Regions from separate parts of the Marinomonas sp. A3A genome, predicted to be linked through region 1. Evidence: predicted binding sites of a transcription regulator. Region 1 holds the regulator's gene; each other region holds the start of a gene.
The links. The regulator sigma-54, encoded in region 1, starts transcription at its own class of promoters, with help from an activator protein. The targets are predictions, from matches to a motif close to TGGCACNNNNNTTGCTNT.
Positions count from the first base shown of each region.

Region 2: the regulator sigma-54 is predicted to act here: its motif matches at 2,473-2,490, upstream of CYL31_RS13635 (ANTAR domain-containing response regulator).
Region 3: the regulator sigma-54 is predicted to act here: its motif matches at 3,695-3,712, upstream of CYL31_RS00150 (amino acid ABC transporter substrate-binding protein).
Region 4: the regulator sigma-54 is predicted to act here: its motif matches at 3,465-3,482, upstream of glnL (nitrogen regulation protein NR(II)).

Region 1 covers NZ_CP025532.1:2,480,537-2,485,264, forward strand. The annotation lists gene CYL31_RS11565 (calcium/sodium antiporter) at 1-926, shown strand, start outside; gene lptC (LPS export ABC transporter periplasmic protein LptC) at 1,025-1,504, shown strand; gene lptA (lipopolysaccharide transport periplasmic protein LptA) at 1,488-2,015, shown strand; gene lptB (LPS export ABC transporter ATP-binding protein) at 2,016-2,741, shown strand; gene CYL31_RS11585 (RNA polymerase factor sigma-54) at 2,820-4,292, shown strand; gene ptsN (PTS IIA-like nitrogen regulatory protein PtsN) at 4,310-4,728, shown strand, end outside.
Region 2 covers NZ_CP025532.1:2,917,960-2,922,687, reverse strand. The annotation lists gene CYL31_RS13650 (type I secretion system permease/ATPase) at 1-263, shown strand, start outside; gene CYL31_RS13645 (HlyD family type I secretion periplasmic adaptor subunit) at 266-1,597, shown strand; gene CYL31_RS13640 (helix-turn-helix domain-containing protein) at 1,703-2,341, shown strand; gene CYL31_RS13635 (ANTAR domain-containing response regulator) at 2,530-3,135, shown strand; gene CYL31_RS13630 (CmpA/NrtA family ABC transporter substrate-binding protein) at 3,132-4,334, shown strand; gene CYL31_RS13625 (CmpA/NrtA family ABC transporter substrate-binding protein) at 4,693-4,728, shown strand, end outside.
Region 3 covers NZ_CP025532.1:30,159-34,886, forward strand. The annotation lists gene recG (ATP-dependent DNA helicase RecG) at 1-1,932, shown strand, start outside; gene CYL31_RS00140 (helix-hairpin-helix domain-containing protein) at 2,038-2,727, shown strand; gene lrp (leucine-responsive transcriptional regulator Lrp) at 2,767-3,243, opposite strand; gene CYL31_RS00150 (amino acid ABC transporter substrate-binding protein) at 3,798-4,728, shown strand, end outside.
Region 4 covers NZ_CP025532.1:781,236-785,963, forward strand. The annotation lists gene tsaC (L-threonylcarbamoyladenylate synthase type 1 TsaC) at 1-187, opposite strand, end outside; gene CYL31_RS03655 (DUF3461 family protein) at 360-740, opposite strand; gene ntrC (nitrogen regulation protein NR(I)) at 896-2,332, opposite strand; gene glnL (nitrogen regulation protein NR(II)) at 2,329-3,414, opposite strand; gene glnA (glutamate--ammonia ligase) at 3,700-4,728, opposite strand, start outside.

The DNA of each region.
Region 1 (4,728 bases):
TTTTACTCGTAATGAGTTCCGACAAATTTATAGAACACTCTGCACTTGTAGCAGAGAAACTAAATGTTAATCCAATGATAATAGGCATTACATTAGTCGCGTTCGGCACATCAGCACCAGAAATGGTCGTTTCAGCCATTGCCGCACTGGATAACGCCCCTGAAATTGCCGTCGGCAACGTCCTCGGATCTAACATTGCTAATATCGCTCTTGTCTTCGGTATCACATTGTTATTCTCCTCGATCCCAATAGCGTCGGGCCTATCATCAAAAGAAGTCCCTCTTGTATTGGCAATCACACTGCTAGCAGGATTTTTACTGTTTGATCAGACCCTTGGCGTATGGGATGGAATCATATTAATTGCTGCTTTTATCATTATTTTGGTGATTTTATTGAAAGGCAGTAAAGATTTAGAAAATGATTTAAAAGCAGACCTTCCCGAAGATGATGGCTCTTCTATTGGCAAATCTTTGTTGATTGCCTTTATTGGTCTTGCTGTCTTAATAGGTAGCTCAAAATTACTTGTTTGGGGAGCAATTGGCATAGCGACCGCTTTAGGCGTAAGCGAATTGGTTATAGGCCTTACTATCGTTGCTGTCGGAACCAGCTTACCAGAGCTTGCCGCTTCAGTTAGCAGCGTACGAAAAGGTCATCACGACATAGCAATTGGTAACATCTTAGGATCAAACATCTTCAACTTAGCAACTGTACTTCCTCTACCTGGCTTAATTGCACCAGGATTAATTGATGGAAGCGTAACAAGCCGAGACTTCCCTTGGGTATTAGGCTTAACCGTCGCTCTTGCTCTTGCCATTTTCATCTTCAAAAGAACGAAGAACAACAGCATCCCTCGATGGGTAGGTGTACCACTGATTGCTTCTTATGGGGTTTATTTATTTATCATTAGCACAAACGGTTCGGTGTAATGCTTTCGCTTAAACAACTAATAAAACCCAAAAACCTCTCGATCATAGGGGCTGCTTTACTATTAGTGGCTTCTTTAGGGTGGTATGGGACGACACCTATGCAAAACTTGGTTCAAACTGAATCACTAAGCAGCTCACCCGACTATTTCATCACTAAAGTCAAAGTAAAAGAGTTTGATACCGATGGAGCTCTAATTGAAACACTCGACGCAGAACAAACACTGCATTATATAGCTAAATCCAGAACCTTATTAGAAACTCCGAGTATTGAACGCTACACAAAATCAGGTCAATGGAGCGCAAAAGCAGATAAAGGGGTTATTGAAGACGGAAGTAATGATATTCTATTAACCGAAAACGCTAGAGCAACTAAAAAATACCTCCAATCTGAAGATATAAAGCTCAGTGCAGACAACATACATTACTTAGATAAAGATCAATCACTAACCAGCTATGGAAACGCGACACTTATCTCCACTCAAGGAGAGACTTCTGCTGGAGAAATTAAAACTTATATCAATTCAGAAGAAGTCGTGATGACAGGATCTGTACGAGGAAAATATGAAACGATTCATTAACATCAGCGTGTTGCTCACTTCGGCCCTAATTGGCCAATACGCATACGCACTGCCTGACGACACAAGTAAACCATTAGAAATACAGGCAGATGAAGCATTATTCGACCAAAACTCAGGCGAAGCAATATACAAAGGTAATGTATTTGTTAAACAAGGTACCATTGAAATTCAAGCGCAATACCTTAAAGTAACAACCGATCCAAAGACTCGACAATTCAGCAGCCTAGAAGCCACAGGAAAGCCTGCGAAATTTAGCCAGCAAATAGATTGGAGCGGCAACATTGTTATTAGCAAAGGTAACGAAATACATTACCTAACAAGCGAATCAAAACTAGAAATCATCGGCGACGGCTATTTAAGTAGAATGCAAAATTCCATCACTGCAGACTACATCCTTTATATGGTCGATGACGGCACTTTCAGTGCTGAGAAAAAAGATTCAGGGCGCGTTTCAATGACTTTACAGCCACAAGCGCCAAAAGATAAACAAGCACCTGAGACCAAAAAATAGATGGCTATACTAGAGGCAAAACACCTTGCAAAGAGTTACAAAAAACGCCAAGTCGTAAAGGATGTATCTATTTCCGTTGAGTCAGGCCAAGCCGTTGGCCTACTCGGCCCTAATGGCGCGGGCAAGACAACCTGCTTTTATATGATAGTTGGCATGGTAGCAAACGATGCTGGCGGCATATTTATTGACGGCCAAGATATTACTCATGACGCGATGCACACACGTGCTCAAAAAGGCGTTGGCTACCTTCCTCAAGAGGCATCTATTTTTAGAAAAATGTCTGTAGAGGATAATATTCTAGCCATCTTAGAAACACGCAAAAAACTAACAAAAGCGCAACAACAAGAAAGACTAGAAGAGCTCTTAGAAGAGTTCCATATCACTCATATTCGCACCAACCTAGGAATGGCCTTATCAGGAGGAGAAAGACGCCGGGTCGAAATAGCGAGAGCTGTTGCCATGAACCCAAAATTCATCTTACTTGATGAACCATTTGCTGGCGTAGACCCTATTTCCGTTGGTGATATAAAGCACATTATCAAACACCTCCAAGAGAGTGGAATCGGCGTCCTAATTACCGATCACAACGTCAGAGAGACACTAGACATCTGCGATAAAGCTTACATTGTTGGTAATGGCTACATCATTGCATCTGGCGATGCCAGTACCGTCATCAACAATGAACAAGTAAAAAAGGTCTATTTAGGCGACGACTTCCGCCTGTAACCCCTTATCATTGCTGTAGAAAGGGAGTAGTATGCACAACTCGTTCCAATTCATTCAATTAGAAGAAAGAGTTGCTCTATGAAGCAGTCTTTACAATTAAAGCTCGGTCAGCAGCTGACCATGACGCCACAACTGCAACAGGCTATCCGCTTGCTGCAGCTTTCTACGTTGGATTTAAAACAAGAAATTCACGAATTCCTTGAGTCTAATCCACTACTTGAGCTCGACGACGACGAACAAATTCATAGCGACATCCCTGCCAGTATAGAATCAAAAAGTGCTGCAGATACAACAGTCGACAACAATAGCGAAGAAGCACGCGTAGAGTCCGAGTGGACAGAAAGTATCCCAGAAGAACTGTCCATCGACAGTAACTGGGATGACACCTACCAAAGCTCTGCGGCCGTCAGTGATCACAACAGCTACGAAGGCGATAGCGACTTCGAAAGCCGAAATGCACCAGCAGAAAGCATACAAGACCATTTAATATGGCAATTAAATTTAACTCACATGTCAGATCGCGACATCGAAATCGCTTACGCCATCATTGAATGCGTCCAACCCGATGGCTACTTAAGCATTTCCCCCGATGACATTTGTGAGTCCCTTTGTACAGAACTAGAAGAGCTTGAGTTAGACGAAGTCATTGCTGTACAACACAGACTACAACGCTTTGACCCTGTTGGCGTATGCTCGATCGACCTACGCGACTGCCTTCTTGTGCAACTGGAAGCTTTCCAGAGCCACCCTCTATACAAGAGCACACACAATCTTATTGATCATTACCTACCCTTGTTAGGTAACCGAGATTTTGCTCAGTTAAGCCGCAAAACAAAATTAAAAGACGAAGCACTAAAAGAAGTCGTCAATTTGATCCAACAGCTTAACCCACGCCCTGGCTCAGTGATCGACGCAGATGACACCGACTACGTTATTCCAGACGTCACCGTAAAAAAACGCCATGACGTATGGCAAGTTGAACTAAATAACGACGCGTTGCCGCCCATCAAAATCAATGAGACTTACTCAGCGATGGCTAGCACAGCAACAACCGCCGAAGATGCCACCTACATCAAAACCTCTCTTCAAGAAGCAAAATGGTTCATGAAGAGCTTGCAGAGCCGCAACGAAACATTATTAAAAGTGGCCAGCTGCATAGTAAGTCGACAAATTGATTTCTTCGAACTTGGCGAAGAAGCCATGAAACCCATGGTTCTTCACGATGTTGCAGAAGAAGTTGGCATGCATGAATCAACTATATCTAGGGTAACAACCCAGAAATACATGCACACACCTAAAGGTATTTTTGAGCTAAAGTACTTCTTCTCCAGCCATGTCAACACAGCCTCTGGCGGAGAATGTTCTTCTACAGCAATACGAGCTATGATTAAAAAGCTTGTATCAGATGAACCAGCAAAAAAACCACTAAGTGACAACAAGCTAGCTGCTATTTTAGCAGACCAAGGCATACAGGTTGCTCGACGTACTGTTGCCAAATATCGAGAGGCGATGAACATCCCTCCTTCCAATGAACGAAAACGACTGATCTAAACGGAAACCATTTTATCATGTCCTTGAAATCATTATTAAAAGCGGAACTCGTTCTCGCAAAACAAGATATTGTTAGTAAGAAACGCGTCCTTGAAAGCATTGCGGAAGTCGCTTCAAATCGACTACATTGCGACAACGAAGCCATCTATGACGCATTACTTGGTCGAGAGAAACTAGGCAGCACAGGCATTGGCAACGGCATCGCTATTCCACATTGCCGTCTAGAGTCTGCAAACCACACCGCTATCGTTGTTATGTCTCTACAAACGCCTATTGATTTCGACTCCATCGACAAAAGAGCGGTTGACCTAATATTTGCTCTAATTGTTCCACCTCATGAGTGCGATCAACACCTTGCAACTTTAGCCCAAATCGCCGAGCTTGCTCAGTCTCCAGAAGCATTGGACAAGCTGCGTACAGCACAAACCAATGAAGA
Region 2 (4,728 bases), 440 kb from region 1:
TTGCGAGGGCCTTATTATTTGATCCACCAATTTTGATTTTGGATGAGCCGACAGCGTCGATGGATAATACGACAGAGTCTCGAATGAAACGCCGTTTAATAGAAGGGGTGAAAGATAAAACCCTTATTTTGATTACACATAAGGCCTCTATGCTAGATATGGTTGATCGTATTATCGTTATGGATAATGGTCGCTTGATTGCTGATGGTCCAAAAGCGCAAGTGCATGAAGCGCTTCGCCAAGGCAAGTTGAAGGTCAGTTAAAAATGAGTAATAAAAATCCGATTTCACAACATGACTTAGAGTATCTGACGGATCGAAATGCGGCTTTGATGTTGAGAACGCCCCGTGGCGGTAGAATTATCCTTTGGGTAATTTTTATTTTCGTGGCAGCGGCATTAGTCTGGGCGAATTATACCGCTTTAGATGAAGTTACCGTTGGAGAAGGGAAGGTCATTCCCTCTAGCCAAGTTCAGCAGATACAAAACCTTGAAGGTGGTATTTTAAAAGAAATTAACGCCAAAGTAGGCCAAGTGGTTGATAGTGGTCAGGTGTTAATGACAATCGAAAATACCGAAGCGCTATCGTCATTACGTGAACAGCAGGCAGAATCTGTTAATTTAAAAGTGCGCGCAACGCGTCTGCAGGCAGAATCTTACGGTGTAAAGCCGCAGTTTGATGCAGAAATCATGAAAGAGTATCCGTTAGTTGTAAAGCGTGAGCTGGATTTGTATAACAATCGATTAGAGTCCTTGCGGACTAATCAAGTTAGTTTCCAACAGCAAATAGAGCAAAAGAAGCAAGAGATAGTTGAATTACAGGCAAAGCTAGATAACCTAAAACAGAGTTATGCTTTTTCGAAAGAGGAGTTGTCATTAACTCGTCCAGCGTTTGAACAAGGCGCTGTGTCTAGAGTTGAGCTTTTACAACTTGAGCGTCAAGTGAATCAGCTACAAGGGGATTTGGAGGCGACTCAGTTAGCTATTCCCCGTGCGCGCTCAGCGTTAAAAGAAGCGCAAAGCAAATTAGACGAAGGTGATGCGAAGTTCCGGGCAGATGCTCAAGAAGATCTGACCGGAGTAAGAAGCAAACTGGATCAGCTGCGTGAAAGTAATGTCTCTCTTGAAGATAAAGTATCAAGAACACAAGTTCGTTCTCCAGTAAAAGGCATTGTAAAACAGATTCAGATTAATACGGTTGGCGGCGTTATAAAGCCAGGCATGAACTTGCTTGAAATTGTACCGTTTGAAGACTCGTTATTGATCGAGGCAAAAGTTCGACCTGAAAACATTGGTTTTATTCAGCCAAATTTGAGTGCTGTGGTGAAACTATCTGCCTATGATTTCGCCATATTTGGCGGTTTACATGGCATTGTAGAAAATATCAGCGCAGATACTATCCTTGATGAAGAAGGGAACAGTTTTTATTTGGTAAGGGTTAGGACTGATAAAAACTATTTAGGGACGGAGAAAGCTCCATTACCAGTTATTCCGGGTATGCAGGCTACAGTAGATATTATTACTGGTAAGAAAACCTTATTGGATTATTTGCTAAAGCCTATTTTGAAAGCAAAACAAAATGCGCTTCGTGAGCGGTAATTACAAAAAAGTTTTCAAGCGTAATGCATAGTTACAAATGTTAACAATACGCTCTTGTTAGCTGGTTAGAATGGTCACATCGCACTTGATAGGACGAGACTTATTTTGAAAACTTTGTGTTGGAATACAGATGATGCCGTATGGAAACATTGGAATCAAATTGTCAATGTAAGTGCTTCATTGGTTCGAGTTGAGACGTTTGATGAGGTGTACCAAGCGTTGGAAACCGCAATGTCTAGTTTCACCTACTGTTTTATTTATTTAGACGAGATATCTTTTTCTAAACAGGTAGAGGACGTCGTTGCGCTTTGCTCTGCTTTTCCTAAGCAAAAAATTATCGTATTTCCGAATCAATTGAATCAAGCAGCGGCTTTAAGACTTTTTTCTGTAGGTGTGAGTGGTCAATGTGCCCCTTATATTGGTAAAGAGCAGCTTTCTTTAGTGTTATCTGTTGTTGATTCTGGTGAAATTTGGGGCGGTAAATCCTTTATTCAGCAGCTTATTATGCAGTCTACCTTACCTGCGAAGATGATTCATAATGATGATTTGGATGACTTGTCTGAACGAGAGGTGAATGTTGCTCACAGTGTTTCAAGAGGCTTATCAAATAAGCAAATCGCTCTTGAGATGGGTATTACAGAGCGTACTGTAAAAGCCCATTTAACCTCGATTTTCAAAAAAACCAATACTAAAGACCGTTTGTCTTTAGCGCTGCTTGCACAGACTAGATATGCTGTGCATTAGTTTGGTTCTTTATGAGTGCTAGTGTGCACTTATAAAGCTCGCTTTTAATGTTTTATCTAGTTACTTCTCTCTAAAGGCTCTATTTTGAGCCTTTTTTGCGTTTAATCCTCTAGAAAAATAGTGTATCGAAATGGCGCATATCTTGCATTTTATCTGAGAATGACTTCACGTTTTTAAGAGAATGCACCATGCCTGCTCGCCCAGAAAAAGAATTAACCGTGATGCTTGTTGACAATGAGCCCGCACGAGCAGCCATTGTAGAGCAAGCCATGATTGATAGTGGTTATCGCGTAATTAGACGACTGGAAAATGCCAAGAATCTAACGGAAGCAGTTAACGAATTTCAACCAGATATGGTCATTATTGATATCGAATCCCCAGATCGAGATATGTTGGAAAACATGTCTCGACTTACCAAAGATAATCCTCGTCCTATTGTGATGTTTGCCGAAGAAGATGATTCCAGACACGTGGAAGCGGCTATTCGAGCGGGTGTCAGCGCCTATGTGGTTGATGGTGTTAACAGTGGTAGCGTTAAAGCGTTGCTGCAAGTTGCCATTGCAAGATTTCGAGAGTTTCAGGCGCTAAGGTCGGAATTAGAATCCGTAAAAAGTCAGCTTGAAGACCGTAAGCTGATAGATAAAGCAAAAGGGCTGATAATGAAACATCAACAATGTGATGAGCCTGCTGCTTATAAAGCGCTGAGGAAACTCGCGATGGATCGTAGTCAGCGAATGACAGACGTAGCTCGTAATATCATCTCTGTGATGGAACTGATGGGAGGTTCAAAATGAACCTGATGCAGCCAAATAATATTATTCAAAATAGTGAACCTGTTCGTATTGGTTTTATTCCATTGATCGATTGTGCCCCCTTTGTAATTGCCCAAGAAAAAGGCTTTTTCATTCAAGAAGGCGTGGATGTGGTGCTATCTAAAGAAGCATCTTGGGCAAGTATCCGCGATAAAGTGGCCTTTAATCTGCTTGATGGCGCTCATATGTTGGCGTCTATGCCGATTGCGGCCAGTTTGGGGGTTGGTACCATTAAGACCGCCATGCAAACGAGTTTTACCGTAAGCCATAACGGCAACGGCATCACGATTGGTAATGCCCTGTATGAAGAGTTGCAGCATTATGCTGAGTCTTCGGTTGATATTCGCACAGGTGTGGCGTTGAAAAAATTGCTCGATGCCCGAGGAGCTGACGCGGCACCATTACGTTTTGCGATGGTTTATCCTTATTCATCTCATAACTATCAGCTAAGAGATTGGCTGAGCCGCGCCGGAATTGATTCCGATAAAGATATGCAAATAGTCGTGGTTCCACCCGTGAAGATGCTCGATAGCTTAAAGCAGGGTGATATCGATGGTTATTGCGTCGGTGAGCCATGGAACAGTCTTGCTGTTGAGCAAGGTATTGGGCATATGTTGGTGACTGGTTATGAAATTTGGGGGAGTACACCAGAAAAAGTATTTGGCGTGAACTCTGTTTGGGCCGAACAGAACCAAGCCGTGTATTTGTCAATTATTCGCGCCTTAGAAAAAGCCTGTTTGTGGGTAGATGAGCCCAGCAACCAAACTGAGTTGCTGAGTATATTAAGTCATCCAGATTATCTGAATTGCACACTAGAGCAGCTAGTTTATGGTTTCAGTGCCATTAAACCAAAAGGTCAATTTGATTGGCCAATGAAGGCGTATCAGCGTTTTTCTGGTAGCGATATTAATAAACCTTTACCTAGTTACGCATTATGGATTATGGCGCAAATGCATCGTTGGCAGCAGCTGGGGGAGATTCAGTCACTGAGTAAAGTGGCAGAGCAAGTTTACCGTCAGGATCTTTATAACAAAGCTTTAGGTTTTCCTGAAGAAGGTGAAAGTAGGGATTGGTATTTGTCTGCCGAACAGGAGGAAACTTGGTTGGATGCCGTTGCGGCAGGAAAGATACGTTTGCATCCAGATGGGATTTTAGCCGGTTTTGATACATCGGCTAAATAATGTGTTTGCGTGTCTTCTTTTAGTGCACTCTGCTTGATTGTTGGGCGAATAGGTTCGTATTACGTGTTGAATAGTGTTATCTAGATAAGCACGCTACCCTAAAAAACTTATAAATCATTGAGTTAGTTATATTGGCACGCTGCGTGCTTTATAAAAATCATAGAATTATTTATAGAGACATAGAGTTTTAAAAAAATTTTGGTGAAATTAGCAACGATCGTTAATTGTCACCCACATTATTGAAAGTCCAATGTAGGGCTTTCTATGAATGGCAAAGGCGCCTGCGAACACAAATTTTGTGATTCGCATGCGCCTTTTTTGTTTTTGTACTTTTTAATCCTTTACGCGGAGCGAGACTATGAACCTAAGATTTTTGAAAGAGGTAATTCCTTTT
Region 3 (4,728 bases), 2.0 Mb from region 1:
CCAATCGGCATGCTACGCTTTGGTGACGAAGCCGTTATCGAAGGCCAAGTCACAGGTGCTGAAATCAAAATGGGTAAACGTCGTAGTTTACTGTGTCGTATCAAAGATCACACAGGCACCTTGTGTTTACGCTTCTTTCATTTTTCCGCTGCGCAAAAAAAACAACTGGAATCCGGTAAACGCGTTCGCTGTTTTGGTGAAATCCGCCGTGGCAGTACAGGATTTGAAATCTATCACCCAGAATACAAAGTCATTGGTGAAGACGAAACACAGGAAGAAACAGCACAACTTACGCCCATTTATCCGCTGACGGATGGTTTAACGCAAACCAAGATTCGCCAATTGTGCGAGCAAGCTTTAGAACGTTTAACACCCTACAATCTGCAAGAATGGCTACCGGATGAAATCCGCACCCAATTCAGTTTGCCACCGCTGAGCGACGCCATTCATTTTCTGCATCATCCGTCGAGAGAAGCGAACCTCGAATTACTCAGAGCGGGAACGCATCCCGCGCAATATCGCTTGTCCTTTGAAGAACTCATGGCCCATCAGCTTTCTCTGATTGGTAAACGCATGAAAGCCAAACAAGATGCCGCAATTAAGGTTCAAACCGCAGGTGAGTTAAGCCAACGACTGTTGCAACAATTGCCTTTTTCGCCAACCAATGCACAAAATCGAGTATTTCAAGAAATCCTTAACGATCTCGGCTCAGGGCATCCTATGCTGCGTTTGGTTCAGGGCGATGTAGGGTCAGGAAAAACCTTGGTGGCCGCTTTAGCTGCTGCGTCCGTCGTACAAGCTGGCTATCAAGTTGCCATCATGGCGCCAACCGAAATTCTAGCCGAACAGCATTATATTAATTTCACTCAATGGTTCGAGCCGCTTGATTTAAAAGTCGCGTGGATGATCGGCAAACTTAAAGGCAAAACTCGCGAGAAAGAGCTCGCTGATATCGCCTCTGGTACAGCACAAATTGTCGTCGGTACTCATGCGTTATTTCAGGACACTGTTGAGTTTGATCGTTTAGCGCTCGCCATTATCGACGAACAACATCGCTTTGGTGTGCATCAGCGTATGGCGTTGCGTGAAAAAGGCATGAAGCACGGTTTCCAGCCCCATCAGCTCATAATGACTGCTACACCGATTCCCCGAACTTTAGCCATGTCTGCCTATGCCGATTTGGATTGCTCCATTATCGACGAGCTACCGCCTGGTCGAACGCCGGTAAATACCATTGTTGTATCGGATCAGCGCCGACAAGAAGTGATTGATCGCGTGAAAAGCGCCTGTGAAGAAGGCAAGCAAGCCTATTGGGTCTGTACCTTGATTGAAGAATCCGAGGCCTTACAATGCCAAGCGGCAGAAGACACGGCAATATTACTACAAGAGCAATTGGGTAACTTATCCATTGGTTTGGTGCATGGTCGACTCAAAGCGCAAGAAAAAGCCGACATCATGGCTAGATTTAAAGCCGGAGAAATTCAGCTCTTGGTCGCGACAACCGTCATCGAAGTCGGTGTAGATGTGCCAAACTCTAGCCTGATGGTAATAGAAAACCCTGAACGTCTTGGCCTTGCTCAGCTTCACCAGTTACGTGGTCGTGTTGGTCGGGGGCAAACTGCCAGCCATTGTGTGCTGCTTTATAAAGCACCATTAGGACAACAAGGCAAAGAGCGACTTTCCACCATGCGAGAAACCAGCGATGGTTTTAAAATTGCAGAGAAAGACCTTGAATTACGAGGCCCAGGTGAACTGCTCGGCACCAGACAAACTGGCCTTTGGGAATTCAAAGTAGCGGATTTACAGCGCGATAAAAACTTGCTCGATGATGTGCAAAAAGCCGCTTCTCTATTGCACAGTCGTTATCCTGATCGTGTCTCACCACTTTTATCTCGATGGTTACCTAATCACGATCAATATTTAAACGTCTAAATCCTCTTATCGTCTAAATAAAGGGAGATTTGCTTGCACATGAGCAAATTTTAATCAAAAATCCCCTAGTGATTCCACTCAATCGATTCGCAAGAAGGAACAGATATGAATGCTTTCAATCAAGCACATCTAACAATACAAGGCTGTGGCTACCGAATCGAAAATGACAGAGTCATCGTTACCATTCAACGTATCGCTAACGATAGAGTCGAAGGCAATCTCAGTGGCACACTGCAACTACAGTTATGTGCATTTCAGCAAGGCGTGGGAAACGCAGAAGCAATCGTACTCGCTTCAACCATGATTGGTGAAATGAAAGGACAACATTTTCTTTCCGATTGTCACTACGATCTACTTTTCCGACAACCACCTGCGGGCAATTGGCAACTCGTATTGCAGCTTAATGAATGGAATGGCGTGGATTACACCTTATGTGACTCAGCCTATTTCGATGCTCCTTACCAAATTGAAGCGTCTGCAGGTTACTCCGCATCGGCGATGAAAATTAAAGAACTAGAGGGCGAAAAGGCAGCATCTACGCCGAAAATAGCAACAGAGAATCCTATCGTAAAAAAGTCGAAAGAAGTAAAAAAAAACGCCACTGGTTACGCCGATGGTTATCTCGCCATTAATAAATCAAAAGTGGACAAGCTTCTAAAAGTGAAAGGCGTACCGAAAAAGGTTCTTGAAAAACTCGTGGCAGAACGCCCTTTTCGCTCAGAAAAAGCCGTACTTAATGTAAAAGGAGTGGGGCCGGTAATGCTAGGTAAAATGGTCGCAGAATTATCAAGGTAATAAGCCTGCAAAAGCAGGCCATTCAGTAATGGTTATTTTTTATGGGATGTTAACCACAGTCGTATTCTTCACTTCCTCCATCGCTACATAAGTACGAGATTCTCGAACATGTGGCAGAGTCAGTAAGGTTTCACCAAGCAAAAGACGATAAGTGTCCATGTTGGATACGCGTGCTTTCAAAAGGTATTCAAAGTCACCTGCAATCAAATGACACTCCAATATTTCTGGAATCTCAGATACTGCGGTTTTGAATTCATTAAAGCCTTCTGGAGACGTCGTCTTAAGACGAATCTCGACAAACACAAGCAATCCTGCGTCAACCTTCTTTGGGTTAACCAAAGCGCAATAACCCGTAATGTAACCATTACGTTCCAAACGGCGCACTCGCTCTAAACAAGGAGTTGCACTTAGCCCTACACGACTAGCCAACTCTACATTCGATAAACGGCCATTAATCTGCAGCTCTCGAAGAATTTTTTTGTCTAAGCGATCAAGCGGTTTTGCTGAGTTATCCATCTGATGTGGATCTCCTTACATGGCTTCAATTGATACTTAAGTCTACCATGCAGATTACAAATTATGGAAAGTGCTTTATTCAATATATTGCGTATGGGTATTCAAATTAGATACAAGAAATCACAACCAGGCACCAAAATGATGCAAAAAATTCATCCAGCACAAAATAGATCCACTTTTTCCATATTGCGCCCTATATTTGTGCAAAAGAATCAACTGAATTCGCTCGGAGAACCTTGTTTTCTCTAGCTTTAATAGAAAAATATATTCAGCTAAGTCACTTAAAACATCTCACTCTTCTCTCCCAAAAAGTGCAAAGAACGAGTATTACACGCATCTTTCCTGACATTTTATCCTTGACTACTCCTCAAAAGAGTAATTCTATAGGGGTATGTGATGATCTTTTAGAGGAATCGTCTACATATACCTAACAACAAGAATAATTAAATGTTGGCACTAACCTTGCTAAGTTTTAATGCACAGATTTTAAAATCTGAAATATAGAATCAAGCAAGATAACAACATATATAAAAACGCCTGGGAGGCTCAATATAATGAAATCGAATGTTGGTAAATTACTTTCGACCGCTGCAATCGCCGCTACAATCAGTGCTGGTGCTGCTGCGTCAACACTTGAAGATGTTAAAGCAAAAGGCTTCGTTCAATGTGGTGTCAGTACAGGTGTTCCAGGATTCTCTAATGCCGATGACAAAGGTAACTGGTCAGGTATAGACGTTGATGCTTGCCGTGCTGTTTCTTCTGCAATTTTTGGTGATGCTCAAAAAGTAAAATTCACCCCACTTTCTGCTAAAGAACGTTTCACCGCTCTACAATCTGGTGAAATCGATATTCTTGCTCGTAACACAACTTGGACTTACACACGTGATGCGTCTTTGGGTCTAGACTTCACTGCAGTTAACTTCTATGACGGTCAAGGTTTCATGGTTCGTAAAGACCTAGGCGTTAAATCCGCGTTGGACCTTGATGGTGCGACGGTTTGTACAGAACAAGGCACAACGACAGAATTGAACATGGCGGATTTCTTCCGTAAAAACAAACTATCTTATGTGCCAGTTGTTGTACAAAAAGCAGACGAAGCACTAGCAGCTTATGACTCTGGTCGTTGTGACGTATACACGACTGATAAATCAGGTCTAGCAGCTCACCGTACTAAACTAGCAGATCCATCTGCTCACGTTATTCTTCCAGAAACTATTTCTAAAGAGCCATTAGGTCCAGTTGTTCGCCACGGCGACAACCAATGGAAAGATATCGTAACTTGGGCTATGTATGTTCAAGTTAACGCTGAAGAAATGGATATCACATCTAAAAACGTTGCTAAGATCAAAAGCGAAACCAATGATCCAGGCATCAAACGTCTACTAGGTGTTGAAGGTGATATGGGTGCTCAACTAGAGCTTCCTGCCGATTGGGCTTACAACATCATCGCTAACGTAGGTAACTACGGTGAAGTGTTTGAGCGTA
Region 4 (4,728 bases), 1.7 Mb from region 1:
CTTGTGCGCCCGCTACTAGAATGAGTCCCTTTGATTCTGGACGGGATTTAAGAGTCAAAATACGCCTTACTGCCGATTCATTGAACGGATCACAACCTAATCCCCAAACAGCTTCAGTTGGGTAAGCGATGACACCACCTTGTCGGATGATATCAGCAAGCTCTTCTACGGACGTTACAAGATGCATATAAATTGGCTTATAAAAATATGAAAAACAAAAAACGCAGAGGAATGGATTGTAGCGGGATTTTTAAAATGGGGCTAGCAGGATGCCTTGCAATTAATGACCTAAACGCCATGTTTTAGCCGATAGAAAAGCATTCCTGCTAGTGAGCCTATAAATAGACTTTTTAACTCTGTTATTGCATTGAATCGATTTTTTCTTTGATTTCGCTGATTTTGCTATTCACTACTTTTTCTAAGTGTTCTAGTTCTTTAATCAAGTCAGCTTTTGTTGCTTTAGTTTCGTGCTGTTTGCCAACAATTTGCTCTAGCTCTTCCATTGCACGTAAAACGATAAGAGAAGGCTCTTGTACTTGTCGGTAAGTCTGTTGACCGCCATCCGCTAATACAGTTTTGGTTGAGCGACCAAATTTGAATTTTTTGCTTTTAGGAAGTAATGAGCCTTTTTCACGACGGTAATAAATTTTTAGTACGTCGTGTCCGCCTTCGTAACGCAAAGTAAATTTTTCAATGTCCTGTATGCTTGTGATACCCATGGACTGAAGTGTTGGATACATAACTATTTTCCCGTTTATTAATGACCAATTAGTTGTCTTTAATTAGTAGGGGATTGCGTTCGTAAAAGCAAGTCAAAAATGGCAGAAAACTGAGATAATGCAGGCAAATTGCATATAGTTTTGCCTGCATTTATTTTCATGCATCTCAACTGATGCTAATCCTCATCTTGCTCAGCGTGGTCGATATTCAACTCTTTAATTTTACGAGTTAACGTGTTGCGCCCCCAGCCCAATAACAAAGAAGCATCACGGCGGCGTCCACCAGTATGAGCAAGTGCTGTCTCTATCATGATACGCTCAAACTTTGGTACAGCTTGGTCAAGAATACCTTTCTGGCCTGTTGCCAATGTGCTGTCCACCCAGTTTTTAAGGGCTTCCTCCCATGAGGCGAACGGTTGTTCGTGAGGAACGGCAGCAAGTAATTCTGGTGGTAAATCTTCCACCAAAACTTCACGGCCTGATGCCATTACAATTAGCCAACGACAGGTGTTTTCTAATTGGCGAACGTTACCTGGCCATTCAAGTTGAGTAAGGTAGTTTTCGGTTTCTTTAGTGAGTTGTTTTGGTTCAACGGAAAGTTCGTCCGCCGCACGGCTTAAAAAATGGCGAGCAAGTTTTGGAATGTCTTCGCGACGCTCAGCTAATTTAGGCAAATGAATACGGATGACGTTTAGGCGGTGAAATAAATCTTCACGGAAAGAGCCTTTTTGTACCAAGTTTTCTAAGTTCTGGTGTGTCGCAGCAATGATACGAACATCAACTTTTACTGGAGTATGACCACCAACACGGTAAAACTCTCCATCGGCTAAAACGCGTAATAAACGAGTTTGTGTCTCAGCTGGCATGTCACCTATTTCATCTAGGAAAAGTGTACCGCCGTTAGCTTGTTCAAAGCGGCCACGACGTTGAGTATTGGCTCCCGTAAATGCGCCTTTTTCATGACCAAATAACTCAGACTCGATTAAGTCGTGTGGAATGGCTGCCATGTTTAAAGCGATAAAAGGATTGGCAGCTCTAGGGCTGTGGGTATGTAGTGCTTGTGCAACTAGTTCCTTACCTGTTCCAGATTCGCCGTTAATTAAAACGGTAATATTTGAATTTGCAAGACGGCCAATAGCTCGGAAAACTTCCTGCATAGCTGGCGCTTCGCCAATGATTTCTTTATCAACTTGTGGCTCTTCTTCTGCCACTTCCATGTTATCAGTGCTAGGTCTGGCGTTACGGTGATGCAGCATGGCACGCTTAACAAGACTAACTGCTTCTTCTACGTCGAAAGGTTTAGGTAAATATTCAAAAGCACCACCTTGGTAAGAAGCAACAGCGCTCTCAAGATCTGAGTGCGCTGTCATAATAATAACAGGTAAATAAGGGTGATCTTTTTGCAATTTTTCGAGCAGTTTTAAGCCATCCATGCCTGGCATGCGTATGTCGCTGATAATGGCACTTGGTTGCTCTTTATCAATCATGTTGACTAGATTTTCTGCGGAATCAAATAAACGACATTGGATTCCCTCTTGCTCTAATGTCTTCTCTAATACCCAGCGAATAGAACGATCGTCGTCAACAATCCATACGGTTTCTTCTGGTGTCATGAGTGTTTCTCCTGGTCTTGGACTGTCGTCTCAATGGGAATTAATATATTAAATTCGGTCATTTTCGGGTAACTGTTGCATTCAACAATGCCATGGTGCTGATGAATAACGGATTGTGCGATGGACAGTCCTAAGCCTGTTCCATCGGCTCGTCCGCTGACCATGGGGTAAAAGAGGGTTTTGAGAATGGCTTCTGGTATACCTGGTCCATTATCAATAATACTGATTTTACACACTAAGCGATGGCGTTTAGAGCCAATAGTGAATTGACGCAATGTTCGGGTCACCATGTGAATCGTTTTATGGTGATTATCTTCATCATCCATTAGGGCTTGCATGGCGTTTCTGGTGATATTCAGCAACGCCTGTATTAACTGAGATTCGTCACCAATCAGATCTGGAATACTTGGATCGTAATCACGAATCAGTTCAATTTGATTCTCTGTTTCAACGGAAATAAGCTGTCTAACACGCTCAATTACTTTATGGATATTGAGTGATTTGTTTTTAGGCAGTTGCCTCGGCCCTAACAAACGATCGACAAGGTCACGTAAACGATCCGATTCTTCAATGATTACTTGTGTGTAGTCGTTTAGGGCTTCGTCAGTGAAGGCGCGACTAATCAATTGTGCCGCGCCACGAATTCCACCCAATGGGTTTTTAATTTCATGTGCTAAGCCGCGAACCAGCTCTTTGCTGCTTTCATGATTCGCTATGATTTCATCTTCTTGTGAGATGCGTTTCATTCTGTCGCGTGGGTACAGTTCTATAATGAGACTTTCGGTATCGCTTGATGTCCCCATTATTGGTGTGACGGTATAGTCACAAAAGAGTTTTTTGCTGTTGCTACATTCAATTTCAGCCTCACGTTTAGTAAACGGGTGGCCAGATTCTATTGCTGCATACAGAGCTTGAATACTTTCTTCGTTTTCGCGAAAAGCGGCGCCAATATCATTGCCATAAATTCGGCGTCGGCTCACCGCCAGCAACATTTCGGCTGCAGGATTTAGATACTCGATCTCAAGCTTGTCGTTCAGTTGAACAACCGCAGTAGATAAATGGTCTATTAATAAGCTATACACAGACAGTGCCTCTCTATTGACTCCTGCTTTTATGGTTTCCTTGAAAAATAGTTGCAAAAAGCGAACCAACATTGGGCAGTCCGAGATAGCTTATTTATTAAGGCCTTTGTATTAACTATAAAAGTTTAATGCACAATTATAGTGCATGTAGGTGTTCGTGTTTATTTTTGTGCAAAATAAATCAACGGATAAAAAAAGATTGGTAAGAAAAGTGTTTAAATAATCGTAAAAAAAAAGCCCCGAACTAGGTCGAGGCTTTCGTGTTTTACTTAGCGGTCTAAAATATTAAGCGCTGTAGTAAAGTTCGAACTCAAGTGGGTGAGTCGTCATAGATACGCGACGAGCTTCGCCAGTTTTAAGTTCGATGTAAGCATCGATCATGTCATCAGAGAATACGCCGCCTTGAGTCAAGAACGCGCGATCTTCGTCTAGGCACTTAAGCGCTTCTTCTAGGCTGCTAGCAACCTGTGGAATGGCATGAGCTTCTTCAGCTGGAAGGTCGTACAAATCTTTGTCTGCAGCATCTCCAGGGTGAATCTTGTTTTTGATGCCGTCGATACCAGCCATCAACATAGCTGCGAATGCTAGGTATGGGTTAGCGGTTGGATCAGGGAAACGAGCTTCAATACGTTTGCCTTTAGGGCTTGCAACGTATGGGATACGGATAGAAGCAGAGCGGTTACGCGCAGAGTATGCAAGCATTACTGGAGCTTCGAAATGAGGAACAAGACGCTTGTAAGAGTTAGTTGAAGCATTAGTGAATGCGTTCAATGCTTTAGCGTGCTTGATGATACCACCGATGTAGTAAAGCGCCATTTCAGATAGGCCAGCGTATTGATCGCCAGCGAATTGGTTTTCGCCGTTTTTCCAGAAAGACTGGTGAACGTGCATACCAGAACCGTTGTCACCAACGATTGGTTTAGGCATGAAAGTCGCAGTTTTGCCGTAAGCGTGAGCTACGTTGTGTACGCAGTACTTAAGAATTTGAACTTCGTCTGCTTTTTTAACTAGCGTGTTAAATTTAACACCGATTTCGTTTTGACCAGCAGTTGCTACTTCGTGGTGATGCACTTCAATAACAAGGCCCATACTCTCCATAGCGTTACACATAGCGCCACGAAGATCGTGATGAGAGTCAACTGGTGGTACTGGGAAATAGCCGCCTTTTACGAAAGGACGGTGGCCCATGTTGCCGCCTTCAAATTTCTTGTTAGAAGACCAAGCAGCTTCTTCAGAGTTGATTTCTACAGAACAACCTGACATGTCTGTTTTCCATTTAACATCGTCAAAGATGAAAAATTCAGGCTCTGGACC